4 regions of the Longispora sp. NPDC051575 genome follow, and region 1 is predicted to be linked to each of the others. Evidence: riboswitches for the same ligand, from Rfam matches in the RefSeq annotation. Region 1 holds a riboswitch; each other region holds the start of a gene.

Region 1 (3,289 bases):
AGCGCGGCCACCCCGGTCCCGACCACGGTCAGGAACGGCACCAGCGCCCCCGGCAGGTCGTGCACCACCAGCAGCCGCCACCTGCGCGCACCCCGCGCCGTGGCCACCTCCACGTGCGGCGCGCCCCCGGCCCGCAACAGCTCGGCGCGCAGCAGCCGCGACCACGCGGCGGCGGTCCCCAGGGACAGGGTGAGCGCCGGCAGCCCCACCGTCGCCCAGCTCCCGTCCGTGATGATCTGGAAGTGCCCCAGCCGCAGCACCACGACGTGCAGCAGCGCGAGCCCGACCACGAACCCGGGCAGGACCAGCACCGCCGAGGACAGCAGCCGGATCGCGGCGTCCGGCCACCGGCCCGCGGTGACGGCGGCGACCGTGCCCAGCAGCAGGGCCGCCGCCAGCGACAGTCCGACCGCGACGACGGTGAGCCGCACCGTGGCCGGCAGCCGCTGACCCAGCTCGTCGGCCACCGGCCGGCTCGTGGCCCAGGACGTGCCGAAGTCGCCGCGCGCCGCGCCGGCCAGCCAGCGGCCGTACCGGGTCACCGGATCGCCGGTCAGCCCGAGCTCGACCCGCTTGGCCCGCACCTGTTCCTCGGTCGGATGGGCGACCCCGTTGGCCGTGAGGACCCGGTGCGCCGGATCGCCCGGCGCCAGGGCCAGCAGCGCCCAGACCAGGACGCTGCCGACCAGCAGGGTCAGCACGGCCTGGCCGATCCGGCGCAGGACCGTGTGCCGCATCAGTACGCGTCGACCCACAGTAGGGCCACGGGCGGTACCGCGTAGCCGCGCAGCTTCGGCGAGGCCACCACGGGTACCCGCTTGAGGGCCAGGTACAGGCTGTACACCTTCTCCTCGATCACGATCTGCTGCACCCGGGCCATCAACGTGTCCCTGGCAGCCGGGTCGAACGTCTCCGCCAACTGCGCCGCGAGCCGGGTCAGCTCCGGATCGTCGACCCCGCCGTAGTTGTTGTCCCCGCCCGGGGTGAAGTTCGCGATGATCGGGGTCACCGGGTCGGTCTGGGTCCAGTCGATCGCCCCGTTGCCCATCACCGCCGCGTCCCAGCCGGCCGGCTGCTTCACCGTGGCGGTCACGTCGTCGATCTGGCGGACCTCGACCGTGAACCCGACGGTCTTCAACTGCGCCTGCACCGCCACCGCGACGGTCTTCGAGTCCGGCTGCTGCGGGTACGTGAGCAGCGTGAACGCCAACGGTTTGCCGGCCTTCGCCCGCGTGCCGTCGGCCGCCTTCGCCCAGCCGGCCGCGTCGAGCAGCGTGTTCGCCCTCGCCTGGTCGAAGGTCTGGTTCCTGGCCGCGTACGGCAGGAACGCCGGGTAGAAGCCGACCGACGTGTCGTACAGCCCGTTCATCACCTGGGTGGCGAGCTGGCCGTAGTCGATCGCGTGCGACAGCGCCCTACGGACCTCCACCTCGGCCAGCGGGCCGGTGCGCGGGTTGAGGACCAACTGGAAACCCTCGGCGGCGGTACCGGCGGCCTGGTTGAGGAACACCGCGTCGGCCCGACCCTGCAGTTCCCGGGCGGCGGACGTCGGCGGGTACAGCGCCAGGTCCGCCTCCCCGTGCTGCACGGCCAGGATCCGGGCCTGCGCGTCGGGGATGAACCGGACGGTCAACTTCTCCAGTTTCGGCGTCGACACCGTGTACCCGGGGGTCGGCGTCATCGTCATCGCCTCCGAGGTCAGCCCGGTGACCGTGTACGGCCCCGACCAGATCCTCGCCGCGATCAGCTCGGCCGGCTTCCCCTTCACCGGCAGGTACCCGGCGTGGTCGAAGATCGGGAACATCGACTCGTGGGCGAGCAGACTCGGCACGTACGACGTCGGCTTGGCCGTGGTCAGCGTGACCGTCAACGGCCCGTCCGCCTTCGCGGTGGCCCCCGGCAACATCGGCTTCACCGAACTGTTGTCGGTCAGGCTGAACGTCATCGCGGCGGCCAGCGCGGCCCCGTCGAGCGGCTTGCCGTTCTGGAAGGTCAGATTCGGCCGCAGCTTCAGGGTCCACGTCGTCGGACCCGCCTGGGCCGGTGCCGACTCCAGCAGCCACGGGACCAGCTTGCCCCCTGCGACCGGCTTCATCAGCAGCGCGCCGAACCCGAACTCCGGCGCCCAGAACCCGCTCTCCAGCGGATCGAGATCCTTGACCGCGAAGCTCGTCGCGATCGTCAACGTCGTGACCTTGCCGTCGACCGGCTTGTCCGTCGACGTACCCGTGCAGGCCGAGGCCCCCAGGGCCAGGCCGAGCACGGCCACCAGAAGTCTGCCTCTACTGCCTATCCGCATTGCCGCTCTCCCTCGCGAGATCCGACGCAAGCCGGGTCGGCGGGAGACCACGCGTGGACCGGCCCAGGGCGCGGCACGGCGTCGGCGAGGCCCCTCCCACGAGACCCGGAACCGGCACGCGCGTTGGGCGCGTGCACCGACGGCAGATATTCGGACTCGTGGGCGGTGCGCCGACAGACGCTGCCTAGTGGCCGCCGCTTCCCAGGACGTGGCGTCCCAGTGCTGTTGACGGCGGTCGTTCCCACATACCGCTGCGGGGCAGTCCCGGATTCACACCGGGTTCCCTGTTGCCACGCCCACCGCCGTGCGGGAGGGGGCGTACCGTTGGCGAGCAGGAGCATACACACCCCGCTCCGGCCGGGATAGCGAGTGACTCACACCCGTCACCTCTTGTGGAGTATCTGTCACCGTCCGCAATGCTCCGTCCCGGGCCGGGGCTGCCCGGTGCGTCAGACCCCGGGCCTTCCGCTCGGCACGGTGACGTCAGTGCCCCGGGGCGACGAGGCGCGTCGCGGCCTCGTAGCTGGCCAGCGGCAGGACCACCTGGGCATCGCAGCCCCGCGCGCCGCACTCGCACGCGAACGGGTAGCCGGTCGGGGCCACCGGCGGGACGTGCGCCGTGCCCAGCCAGGTGCGGATGTTGTCCGCCACCACGCCGTTCTCCCAGCGCCGCGCCGCCCGGAGGTCCGCCGGTTCCACGTCGAGCCCGACGATCCCCGGCAGCACCCCCTCGACGGCGGCCAGGATCTCCTCGACCGGAAGGGTGCCGTCGACCGTCACGACGGGAAAGCCGCGCGCGGCGGCCAGGGCGGCGACCCGTTCTCCGTAGCGCCGGTCCTTCTCGATCCGGTTCTCCAGTGCCCGGTGGGCGTCGGCGGTGGGCGGAAGCGGTCGACGCTCCAGCACCGAGCGTTGGAACGGCGCCGTGGAGACTAGGAACACGGCCGCGTCGCCGTCCGGCACCAGGTCCGGCAGCACCTGCGGGCCCTC
Region 2 (3,289 bases), 520 kb from region 1:
CCCGGGTCTGGGGGAACGACCCGATCGTCGTCGTCGGCAGCACCGGCAGGGCGAGGGCGGCGGCCTGGGCCCGTGCCCGGTCGGCGTACGGCGCGCGGCCGTTCCCGTACCGCAGCGCGGCCAGCCGGGCCCGGACCGTCGGGTCGTGCCAGCCGGCGGGCGGCTGCGGGCGGGCGGCCCGCGAGGGTGCCACGGCTCCGTCGCGCAGCCCGGCGGCCAGGGTGACGACCTCGTCGACCTTCTGCCGGGCGAACGCCAACCGCCCCCGCAGCGCCGGGTCCAGGTCGGGCTCGGCGCCGAGGTCCACGGGGACGTGCAGCAGGGAGCACGAGGTGCCGACGGCGACCCGGCCGGCGGCGGCGCGCACCGTGGCCAGCAGGTCGTCGGCGGCGGCCAGGTCCGTGCGCCACACGTTGCGGCCGTCGACGACCCCGGCGACGATCAGCGGGGCCACGGGGGCGTGCCGGGTGAGGCGGGCGGCGTCGGCGGGCCCGGACACCAGGTCCACGCCGAGGCCGTCGACCGGGGTGGCCAGCAGGACGTCGAGCGCCGGGCCGAGTTCGCCGTAGGAGCCGGTGACCAGCAGCTTCGGCCGGCCGGGGACGGCGGCGAGCCGGCGGTACGCGCGGTCCAGGGCGCGCAGTTCGGCCTCGGTGCGGTCGGCGGTGAACGCCGGCTCGTCCAGTTGCACCCAGCCGGCGCCGGCCTCGGCGAGCGCGGACAGCAGGCCCGCGTAGCAGTCCACGAGGGAGTCGAGCAGTTCCAGGGTGCCGAACCGGTCCGGGGTGTCGGCCGCAGGCTTGGCCAGCAGCAGGAACGTGACCGGGCCGAGGAGTACGGGGCGGGTGTCCACGCCCAGGGCCAGGGCCTCGCGGTACTCGTCGACGGCCTTCTCCGGGCGCGCCGTGAACACGGTGTCGGGGCCGAGTTCGGGCACCAGGTAGTGGTAGTTGGTGTCGAACCACTTGGTCAGTTCCAGCGGCGCGATCTCGGCGGTGCCCCGGGCCATCGCGAAGTACGTGTCCAGCGGGCTCAGGCCGAGCGCGGCGAACCGGGGCGGCACGGCGTCCACGGCCACCGCCGCGTCGAGCACCTGGTCGTACAGCGAGAAGGTGCCCGAGGGCACGGCGTCCAGGCCGGCGTCGCGCAGGGTGGTCCACACCTCGGCGCGCAGCCCCCGGGCGGTGCGGCGCAGGGAGTCGGCGTCGAGCCGGCCGGCCCAGTACCCCTCGACTGCTTTCTTGAGTTCCCGGTCTCCGCCGATCCGCGGATAGCCGGTCACAGTGCTGGTGAACATCGATCCTGGTCCTTCCCTCGGGACGGACCGCCGGTCCCCGGGAAGGCGCACGCGGGCAGCGTCGATGACGGTGCCCGCCGCTGGACCCACCCGAGAGGTCGACGGCCGCGCGCACGGATGTACGCGCGGCGCGGGCAGGTCTTCGGACTCGTGGGCGACACGCTCGCTCCTACCGGCCGTCGCTTCCCAGGCTCAACGCCCAGTGCTACATGACGGCTTTCGTTCCCACTCACCGCTGCGGGGCAGTCCCGGACTCACACCGGGTTCCCTCTTACGACACCCCGGACCGACGATCGTGGACCGGGGTGAACCAGCGCCACGGGCACCCTAACACCCCGCCTGTCCGCCGTGTCCCGCTCCGGGTGGCGTCAGCCGATCCGCGCGAGCCAGTCCAGGTGCCCGCCGCCGAACGGTCCGGACCGCGCCGTCACCGCCTCCACCAGCCAGGCGGCCGACGCCGACGCGGCGGCGACCACCTCCGGCGGGTAGCCGTACCGGACCTGGTGGTCGGCGAACTCGTCCTCGTCGTCGACGAAGACCCGGCCGTCCGCGCGGACCCGGCACACGTCGAGGTCCAGGTCCACGATCGTCACGGCGTCCGGGGCCGTCCACTCCACGGGGGCGGCGACGTCGCAGTAGAGGTCCAGGTCGGTGGAGCCGCCGTAGAAGTTCGCGGTCCACCAGCTGTCACGCGGGCAGAGCAGGACCTGGGGGGCGGTGGTCGCGTACACCGGGCCGGTGGCCTTGGAGTAGACGGTGCCCTCGGGCTGGCCGAGCCAGACGCCGTGCGCGTCCTCGCCGAGCCGGACCGCCGGGATCGACCAGTGCGGGCCGCCGTCGTATTTCCGCACCGTGACTAGTACTCCGGTCATGATCGGCACGCTACCGGCCGACCGGGGCCGGCCGCAGTCCCGTCGGGGGTGGAAAGCCGACAGGCCGGCGGCCCCTTTCGGGACCACCGGCCTGTCGCAAGCCTGTGGTGAAGCTTAGATCGGACGGATGTTCTCCGCCTGCGGGCCCTTCTGGCCAGCGGTGATGTCGAACTCGACCCGCTGGTTCTCTTCGAGGCTCCGGTAGCCGCTGGACGCGATCGCCGAGAAGTGGGCGAAGACGTCAGCGCCGCCGTCGTCCGGGGAGATGAAGCCGAAGCCCTTTTCGGCATTGAACCACTTGACAGTGCCCTGAACAGCCATTTTCGTTTCCTCTGTACTGATGTGGGTGCCACATTGCGTGGCTCCCGTCGCGGAAGAGGCCGAAAGAAAAAGCACCCGTGATGATCACAGGTGCTTCGGAAAATCTTTCACCCTCAACTGCAATAGGAAAACCGTAGCACGAACCTGGAAAATCGACGGCGAAGCTGGCCAGATCGGCCCCGGAAGTGCCCGTGACAGTCGACACTCCCCGACCGGGAAGGACCCCCGCGCGTACCCGCGAAAGGGTCCTTCCCGGGTTTCTAGAGGGTCAGGGTCCAGGTGTCGATCCGGCCGACGTCGCCGTTGGCGGTGTCCTGCACCCGCAGGGTCCAGGTGCCGTTGCGGACCTCCGTCGACGCGTCGACGGTGTACGTCCTGTTGATGTCCTTGGCGTTCCCGCCCGCCTTGTTGTGCAGCAGGTAGGAGGTGCCGTCGGGCGCGACCAGGTTCACGACCAGGTCGCCCTGGTAGGAGTGCACGATGTGCACCTCCGCCGTCGAGGTGGCCGACGCGTTCCCGGCACACCCCGCGAGGGTGATCGTGCTGGTCACCGTGGTGTTGTCGGGGACCGCCACGTCGGTGCCGTTGGTGCCGGCGCACGGTGCCGGGCCGGCGACGGCTCCCCCGAGCGAGAGCGTCCAGGTGTCGATCCGGCCGACGTCGCCGTTCGCGGTGTCCTGGACCCGGAGCTTCCACGTCCCGTTGGCCACCTCGCCCGACACGTTCACCGGGTACGTCTTGTCGATGTCCTTCGTGCCGGCGCCCGCCTTGTTGTGCAGCAGGTAGGCGGTGCCGTCCG
Region 3 (3,289 bases), on a different contig from region 1:
AGCTTCGCGGTCGCCTCCCCGCCGTTCTCGGTGTGCTCCATCGTGATCGCGTACCGCTGCCCGGCCGTGAGCGTGACGCTGCCCTTGTCCACGGTCGCCCCGTGCGGGGTGGTGTTGTCGACCAGCGGCCGCCCGTCGACCCACAGCTTCACCGTGTCGTCGGACAACGTGGCGAAGGTGTACTTCTCCGTGAACCGGGGCTCGACGAACCCGGTCCACCGGCCGGAGAAATTGTCCGTGGGGATGCCGGGCGCCGGGGAGCCGTCCTCGCGCCAGTTGTAGTTGACGCCCCTGTCGACCCGGGTCACGGCCGGCGTACCGCTGAACGTGGTGTTCGCCCAGAACCGCGCGGTGAGGCCGGTGCCGGCGCCGACCGGCCCGGCGGCCTGCGGGGTGATGTCCAGCTCGATCACCGTGGCGATCGGGTCGGGCGCCGTCCCGGTGGGCCGCAGGTCGAAGCCGTCCCCGGCGGCGGTCACCGGCACGGCCGCCCCGGTCCTGCGGATCTTCGCGCCGGTCACCCCGAACGGGGCCAGGGCGCTCAGGTGCAGCGCCGCGCCGCCGGTCGGCCAGGTGTACACGGAGGCGTAGAGCTTGTTGCCGTTGCGGCTGACGACGCCCCAGGAGGGCTTGGAGACCAGGCCGGTGTAGCCCGCGCCGTACACGGCCGGGCCGTTGGCGGCGAGCCAGTCACCCATCCCCCTGAGCCGGTCGACCGAGGTCTGCGGGATGACTCCCCGCTCGTCCGGGCCGACGTTGAGCAGGTAGTTCCCGCTGCTCGCGGCGATGCCGACCAGGTTGCGGGTCAGCTGGGTGCTGGACTTGAAGTTCGTGTCCCAGGCCGCGAACCCCCAGGTGCCGTTGATCGTCATGCACGACTCCCAGAGCTGGGCGTCGGTCGGGGTCGCCGGGATCTCCTGCTCGGGGGTGCCGAAGTCGCCGTCGTTGACCCGGCGGGTACCGACCCGGTTGTTGACGATCGTGTTCGGCGACAGCCCCCGGACGTACTCCTCCAGTTTGGTGCCCTCCGCGGCGGTCCACGGGGCCTCCCACTCGCCGTCGAACCACAGTTCCGCGATGTCGCCGTAGTTGGTGAGGAGCTCGCGGAGCTGGGCCTTCATCCGGGTCAGGTAGGCCTGGTAGTGGGCGCTGCCCGGCTGGGCGTCGGGGTCGTGCCAGTCCCAGATCGAGTAGTAGAAGCCGAGCTTGACGCCCTGGGCGCGGGCGGCCGTGGCCAGCTCGGCCAGGATGTCGCGCTGGAACGGCGAGCGGTCGTGGATGTTCCAGTCGTTGACGGCGGTGGGCCACATCGCGAAGCCGTCGTGGTGCTTGGCGGTGATCACGATGTACTTCTGCCCGCCGTTCTTCGCCGCGCTGACCACCGCGTTCGCGTCGAACCCGGTCGGGTTGAACGTGGCGGCCTTCGCCTCGTACTCGTTCCACGGGATCGCGCAGGTGCGCCGGATCCACTCGGCGTCGCGACACACCGTGCCATTCGACCGGGTGTACTCGCCCCGGTACGCGCTGTACAGGCCGAAGTGGATGAACATCCCGAAGTGGTCCGTCCGCCACCACTGGGTGCGGGCGGAGCTGAACGGGTCGTCGGGGGCGTGGTTGTCGCCGGGCGCGGCGTGCGCGGGAGCTCCGGCGACGAGCAGGGTGAGGGAGAGGGAAAGGGCACTCAGGAGCGCCAGGACCGATCTGAACCGCATGACGGCCTCCGGGGAGAGATCCGATGACCACGCTATAGTGGCGATGACGACCGTCGATGTCAACGGGAGGTTACCGGTAGATTTCGGCTTCAGTGGACAATGCCGGGTCGAAGAGATCCGATGTCAAGGGTGCCAATCGCGGTGCGGCGCTCTGGCGGTGCGGCACGCCCGCGCGCGCCGGCCAGCGGAGGTCGCAACCTCGGCCGGAGGGGGTCCGCGACCCGGCTCGCGCGGTCACCCGGCGCCGCGCACGACCGCCCGGCCGGACGCGCCCGACCTCCGCGTGTCGACACGCCGTCTCACCTCGCCCTGGCACCATGCGACACGACACCCCAACACTCTGTGTCTTTGCATGCGGCGTTCCACTAGATGTAGTGTCATGCCGTTGTTGGTGCACAACCCCGCCAGGGGACGTGCGGCAAGAGGGAACCCGGTGCGACTCCGGGACTGCCCCGCAGCGGTAAGTGGGAACGACCGCCGTCATTGAGCACTGGAGCGATCCGGGAAGCGACGGCCAGTAGGCGCGAGGACCATGCCCACGAGTCCGAAGACCTGCCAATGACGCGCGCACGAGAGCCGTGCGCGCATGTCCCGGGCCTCGTGGGCGGGCCCCGGCGGACAGCGGCCCCGTGTGTGCCGCCGTCGCCGCCTGCCCCGGAGTCCTCGTCTTTTCGGGTGGGAGAGCGATGACCGCAGTGCTGAACACGCCGGCCGAGGCAGTCTCCAGGGCTGCCGAGGGCCTCGCAGGGGTCGACCCCGGTCGGGTGGTGCCCAACCCGTGGCCCGGCGCGACGGAGGCCGACCTGCGGATCCGGGCCATCGAGATGGCCGCCGCCCTGGTCGCCGAGGAGCCGGCGTACTCGCGGCTCGCCGCCCGGCTGCTCGCCACGCACATCGCCGCCGAGGCCGCCACCGAGGGCGTGACCTCCTTCTCCGGGTCGATCGCCGCCAGCCACGCCGCCGGCCTGCTCGCCAACACGATCGCCGGGTTCGTCGAGCGGCACGCCGACGAGCTCGACGCCGTGATCGACCCGGCGGCCGACGACCGGTTCGAGTACTTCGGGCTGCGCACCGTCTACGACCGGTACCTGCTCCGGCACCCCGAGACCCGCCAGGTCCTGGAGACCCCGCAGCACTTCCTCCTCCGGGTCGCGTGCGGGCTGGCCGAGTCCGTGGCCGAGGCCCGGGAGCTCTACGCGCTGATGAGCACCCTGTCCTACCTGCCCAGCTCCCCCACCCTGTTCAACTCCGGCTCGCGCCGCCCCCAGCTGTCCAGCTGCTTCCTGCTCGACTCGCCCCGCGACGAGCTCGAATCCATCTACGACCGGTACGCGCAGGTCGCGCGCCTGTCGAAGTACGCGGGCGGGATCGGGATCTCCTGGTCGCGGGTCCGCTCGCGCGGCTCCCTGATCCGGGGCACCAACGGGCACTCCAACGGCATCGTGCCCTGGCTGCGCACCTTCGACTCGTCGGTGGCGGCCGTCAACCAGGGCGGCCGGCGCAAGGGCGCCGCCTGCGTGTACCTGGAGACCTGGCACGCCGACGTCGAGGAGTTCCTGGAACTGCGCGACTCCACC
Region 4 (3,289 bases), on a different contig from region 1:
GCGGGGTGAGCGGCTGCGGTGCTCCTGGACGGGTACGCCGCTGCCGGCCACCTCCGGGCGGTACTCCTTCCGCCCCGCCACCGGCCCGGCCGAGATCACCGCGCTGGTGGCCCGGATCCCCGTTCCGGACGTGCTGACCGGCAAGGAGATGGCGTTGGCCGTCCGGGGCGTGGACCTGGCCACCGACCCGCTGGCCTGGCTGGACAATCCGACCGAGTGGCGGGTCGCGGAGGAGGCGGGCCGCCCGGTCGGACTCGTGGGCCCGGCCGGGGACGCCTGCTACCCGCTCGTCGCCTACCTGGGCCTGCTCGACGAGTCCGCCCGGAGCGAACTGCTGGTCGAGGCCGTCCGGGTGCTGGCCGAGGGGGGTGCCCGGGAGGTGGTCGCCGATGTGGACGCCCACCGGGTCGCGGTCCTGGCCGAACTGGAACGGACCGGGTTCCGCCAGCTGCGGTCCCGGGTCGTCTTCACCCCGCCCACGGAAGCCGGGCCCGGCCCCACACCGGCGGCGGAGGCGCCTCCCGGCTCCGCACCTGAGACCGGCTGACGCCCCGAGCGATCGGGCGCGCCCGCGACATGGGGCTCCGCGCCTGAGACCGGCTGATACCCCGAGCGATCGGGCGCGCCCCGAACCCACTCCTCGGGGCGCGCCCGCGACACGGAGTCCTCGCCGCCCGCCCCGGCTCCCGGGCGGTGGTGCCGGTCCTCGATCGCCGTCGTAGACGAGCGGTAGGCCTCCGTTCCGGGCCACCACGGGCTGCCGGTGCGACGTCCGGCGTCGAGCACCCCGCACCCGAACAGGGCCGCCGATCGGTTCCGGGTCACCCTCGAAGTGGGCCGGGCACCCCCACCCTGAACGGGGTTGTGCGGGTCGCTACGGGCGACGGCACAGCTCCGGGGCCGGCGTGTGACGGGGGCCACGCGTAGGGTCCGGGTGCCGTGGGGGTGTGCCAGAATTCGGACCGTTCAGGGCGATGGCGGACGAGGAAGCCGGTGTGAATCCGGCGCGGTCCCGCCACTGTGAACGGGCGGCGTCCTGGCGGGCGCGGTCCGCGAAGTCAGAGACTCGCGTCATCGCCTCCTCACGCGCCCGGGGCGGATCTCCCCGAGAGAGGCTGGCCGCGCCATGGCCTACTTCGTCACCCGCCGGCACCCGGCGCCCCGTGCCGCGTGCGCGCACCCCGGGAGCGCGTCGTGACCGCCACGGTCACCGTCTGCCGGGGCTGCTGCTGCGGTACCACCCGCAAGGTCCCCGGGGTCGACCACGACGAGCAGCTCGACACCCTGCGCGACCTGACCGCCGGGCACGCCCGGATCCGGGTCGTCACCGACTGCCTCGGCCCCTGCGAACGGGCGAACGTGTTCGTCGTGCAGCCGGCGCGGGCCGGGCGCGCGGCCGGGGCCCGACCGGTGTGGCTCGGCGGCATCACCGAACCGGCGCAGATCCGGGCCATCGCCGACTGGGTCAACTCCGGCGGCCCCGGCCTCAGCGAACCCGACCCCGCCCTGAAGGCCCGCCGGTTCCCGAAACCCGCGAACTCCAGCTGAGGGGCGACGGGGCAACTGCCGCCGTTGCCGCGTCGGTAGCCCGGGGCGGCGGGTCGTGAAGAGCAATGAGCTCGCGGGGTACGAGCTCCGGACGGTGTTCGGTGAGGTCTTCGGCGTGACGGTCCGGGCACTGCCGTTGGGGAGCGCGCTCAGCGCGGGGCTGCGCGGCGCGAGCGGCGGTGAGATGCCGAGACGACCAACCTGCTGCTGCGGAGCCGGGCCGATGCGGAGCCGGGCCGAGGCCACCGGCCGGACGGTCCACCCAGGTCCCCGTACCCGTCGAGGTGTGCTTTTTTGCGGGGTTGTGGAGCCGGATCAGGGAAACCGTGTGAAATGGGTTGGGGCCGGGGACCCGCAGCGCGGGCACGCTACGGGTCCCTGGCTCACGATGTCAGCTCAGAGCGTGAGCGTCCACGTGTCGATCTTGCCGGTGTCGTTGCTGGCGGCGTCCTGGACCCGCAGCTTCCAGGTGCCGGTGCGCGCCTCCGAGGACAGGTCCACGGTGAACGTCTGGTCGATGTTGTCGGCGCTGCCGCCGGCCCGGTTGTGCAGCACGTAGGCGGTGCCGTCCGGGGCGACGAGGGAGACGACCAGGTCACCCTTGTAGGTGTGCACGATGTGCACCTCGACCTTGCTGGTCGCCGACGCGTTGCCGGTGCAGTTGGCGGGCGTGATCGGGCTCTCCACCGTGGCGTTGTCGACGATGGCGACGTCGGTGCCGTTGGTGCCGGAGCAGCCGGGCGGCACCCCGCCGGTCAGGGTCAGCGTCCACGTGTCGATCTTGCCGGTGTCGTTGCTGGCGGTGTCCTGCACCCGGAGCTTCCAGGTGCCGTTGGCGACCTCGCCGCCCAGGTTGACGGTGTACGTCTGGTTGATATTGTCCGCGCTGCCCCCGGTCCCGTTGTGCAGGATGTAGGCGCTGCCGTCCGGCGCCACCAGGTTGACGACCAGGTCGCCGATGTAGGTGTGCACGATGTTCACGGCGACGGTGCTGGCGGCCCCGGCGTTGCCCGAGCAGCCCGAGATCGTCACGGAGCTCTCGACGGTGGCGTTGTCGACGATGGTCACGTCGGTCGGGTTGGTCGCGGCGCAGCCGGCCGGCCCGTTGACGGTCAGCGCGTACGAGGTGGTCCGGTCGGCGACCGTGCCGTCACCGGCGACCGTGACCGTGTAGGTGCCCGGGGCGGTGGCCGTCGTGGTGGCGATGCTCAGGGTCGACGAACCGCCCGACGTGACCGTGCCGGGGCTGAACGAGGCCGTGGCCCCGGCCGGCAGGCCGCTGGCCGACAGGGTGACGCTCTGCGCGGCCCCGTTGGTGACGGTCGTGTTCACCGTGGTCGTCGCGGTGCTGCCCGGGTTGACCGAGCCGGCCGACGGGGCGGTGGCCATCGAGTAGTCGTCGCCCTGCGGCGCGCCGACGGCGAGGGTCCACAGCGCGTGCGCGGCGGCGTCGCCGGCCCGGTTGATGACCGTGGTGTTGATGTTCGACGGGTACGTGTCGCACGCCCGGTGGTAGCACGGGTCGTACGAGGCCCCGGCGGTGCCGCCCCACTTGGTGGCCTGCGCGGATGTCTTCGTGGCGCTGGCACCGGCGGCGACCCCGCTGGTCTGGATGCCTCCGCTGTTGAAGGACGCGTCGTCGGAGCGGCCGGCGCCCTCGACGTTCTCCTCGGTCTGCACGCCGATCGAGTCGTAGTACGCCTTGAGGACCTGGCCGGTGGCGCTGGTGATCCGGTTGATG

Evidence for each region. Region 1 has a riboswitch for cobalamin ahead of AB0M43_RS01660 (ABC transporter substrate-binding protein). Riboswitches for the same ligand answer to the same signal wherever they lie in the genome.
Region 2: linked by a shared signal. The riboswitch ahead of metE (5-methyltetrahydropteroyltriglutamate--homocysteine S-methyltransferase) and the one ahead of AB0M43_RS01660 (ABC transporter substrate-binding protein) in region 1 are both predicted to bind cobalamin.
Region 3: linked by a shared signal. The riboswitch ahead of AB0M43_RS13125 (ribonucleoside-diphosphate reductase subunit alpha) and the one ahead of AB0M43_RS01660 (ABC transporter substrate-binding protein) in region 1 are both predicted to bind cobalamin.
Region 4: linked by a shared signal. The riboswitch ahead of AB0M43_RS05105 (hypothetical protein) and the one ahead of AB0M43_RS01660 (ABC transporter substrate-binding protein) in region 1 are both predicted to bind cobalamin.

What each region holds. Positions count from the first base shown of each region.
Region 1 is NZ_JBFAZP010000001.1:393,119-396,407, reverse strand. Features, by position in the region: gene AB0M43_RS01665 (ABC transporter permease) at 1-737, opposite strand, end outside; gene AB0M43_RS01660 (ABC transporter substrate-binding protein) at 737-2,299, opposite strand; cobalamin riboswitch at 2,423-2,640, opposite strand; gene AB0M43_RS01655 (hypothetical protein) at 2,783-3,289, opposite strand, start outside.
Region 2 is NZ_JBFAZP010000001.1:911,555-914,843, forward strand. Features, by position in the region: gene metE (5-methyltetrahydropteroyltriglutamate--homocysteine S-methyltransferase) at 1-1,297, opposite strand, end outside; cobalamin riboswitch at 1,413-1,627, opposite strand; gene AB0M43_RS03885 (DUF402 domain-containing protein) at 1,666-2,169, opposite strand; gene AB0M43_RS03890 (cold-shock protein) at 2,284-2,490, opposite strand; gene AB0M43_RS03895 (proprotein convertase P-domain-containing protein) at 2,751-3,289, opposite strand, start outside.
Region 3 is NZ_JBFAZP010000004.1:489,895-493,183, forward strand. Features, by position in the region: gene AB0M43_RS13120 (alpha-L-fucosidase) at 1-1,712, opposite strand, end outside; cobalamin riboswitch at 2,085-2,287, shown strand; gene AB0M43_RS13125 (ribonucleoside-diphosphate reductase subunit alpha) at 2,399-3,289, shown strand, end outside.
Region 4 is NZ_JBFAZP010000002.1:299,118-302,406, reverse strand. Features, by position in the region: gene AB0M43_RS05110 (acetyltransferase) at 1-547, shown strand, start outside; cobalamin riboswitch at 946-1,089, shown strand; gene AB0M43_RS05105 (hypothetical protein) at 1,195-1,548, shown strand; gene AB0M43_RS05100 (proprotein convertase P-domain-containing protein) at 1,945-3,289, opposite strand, start outside.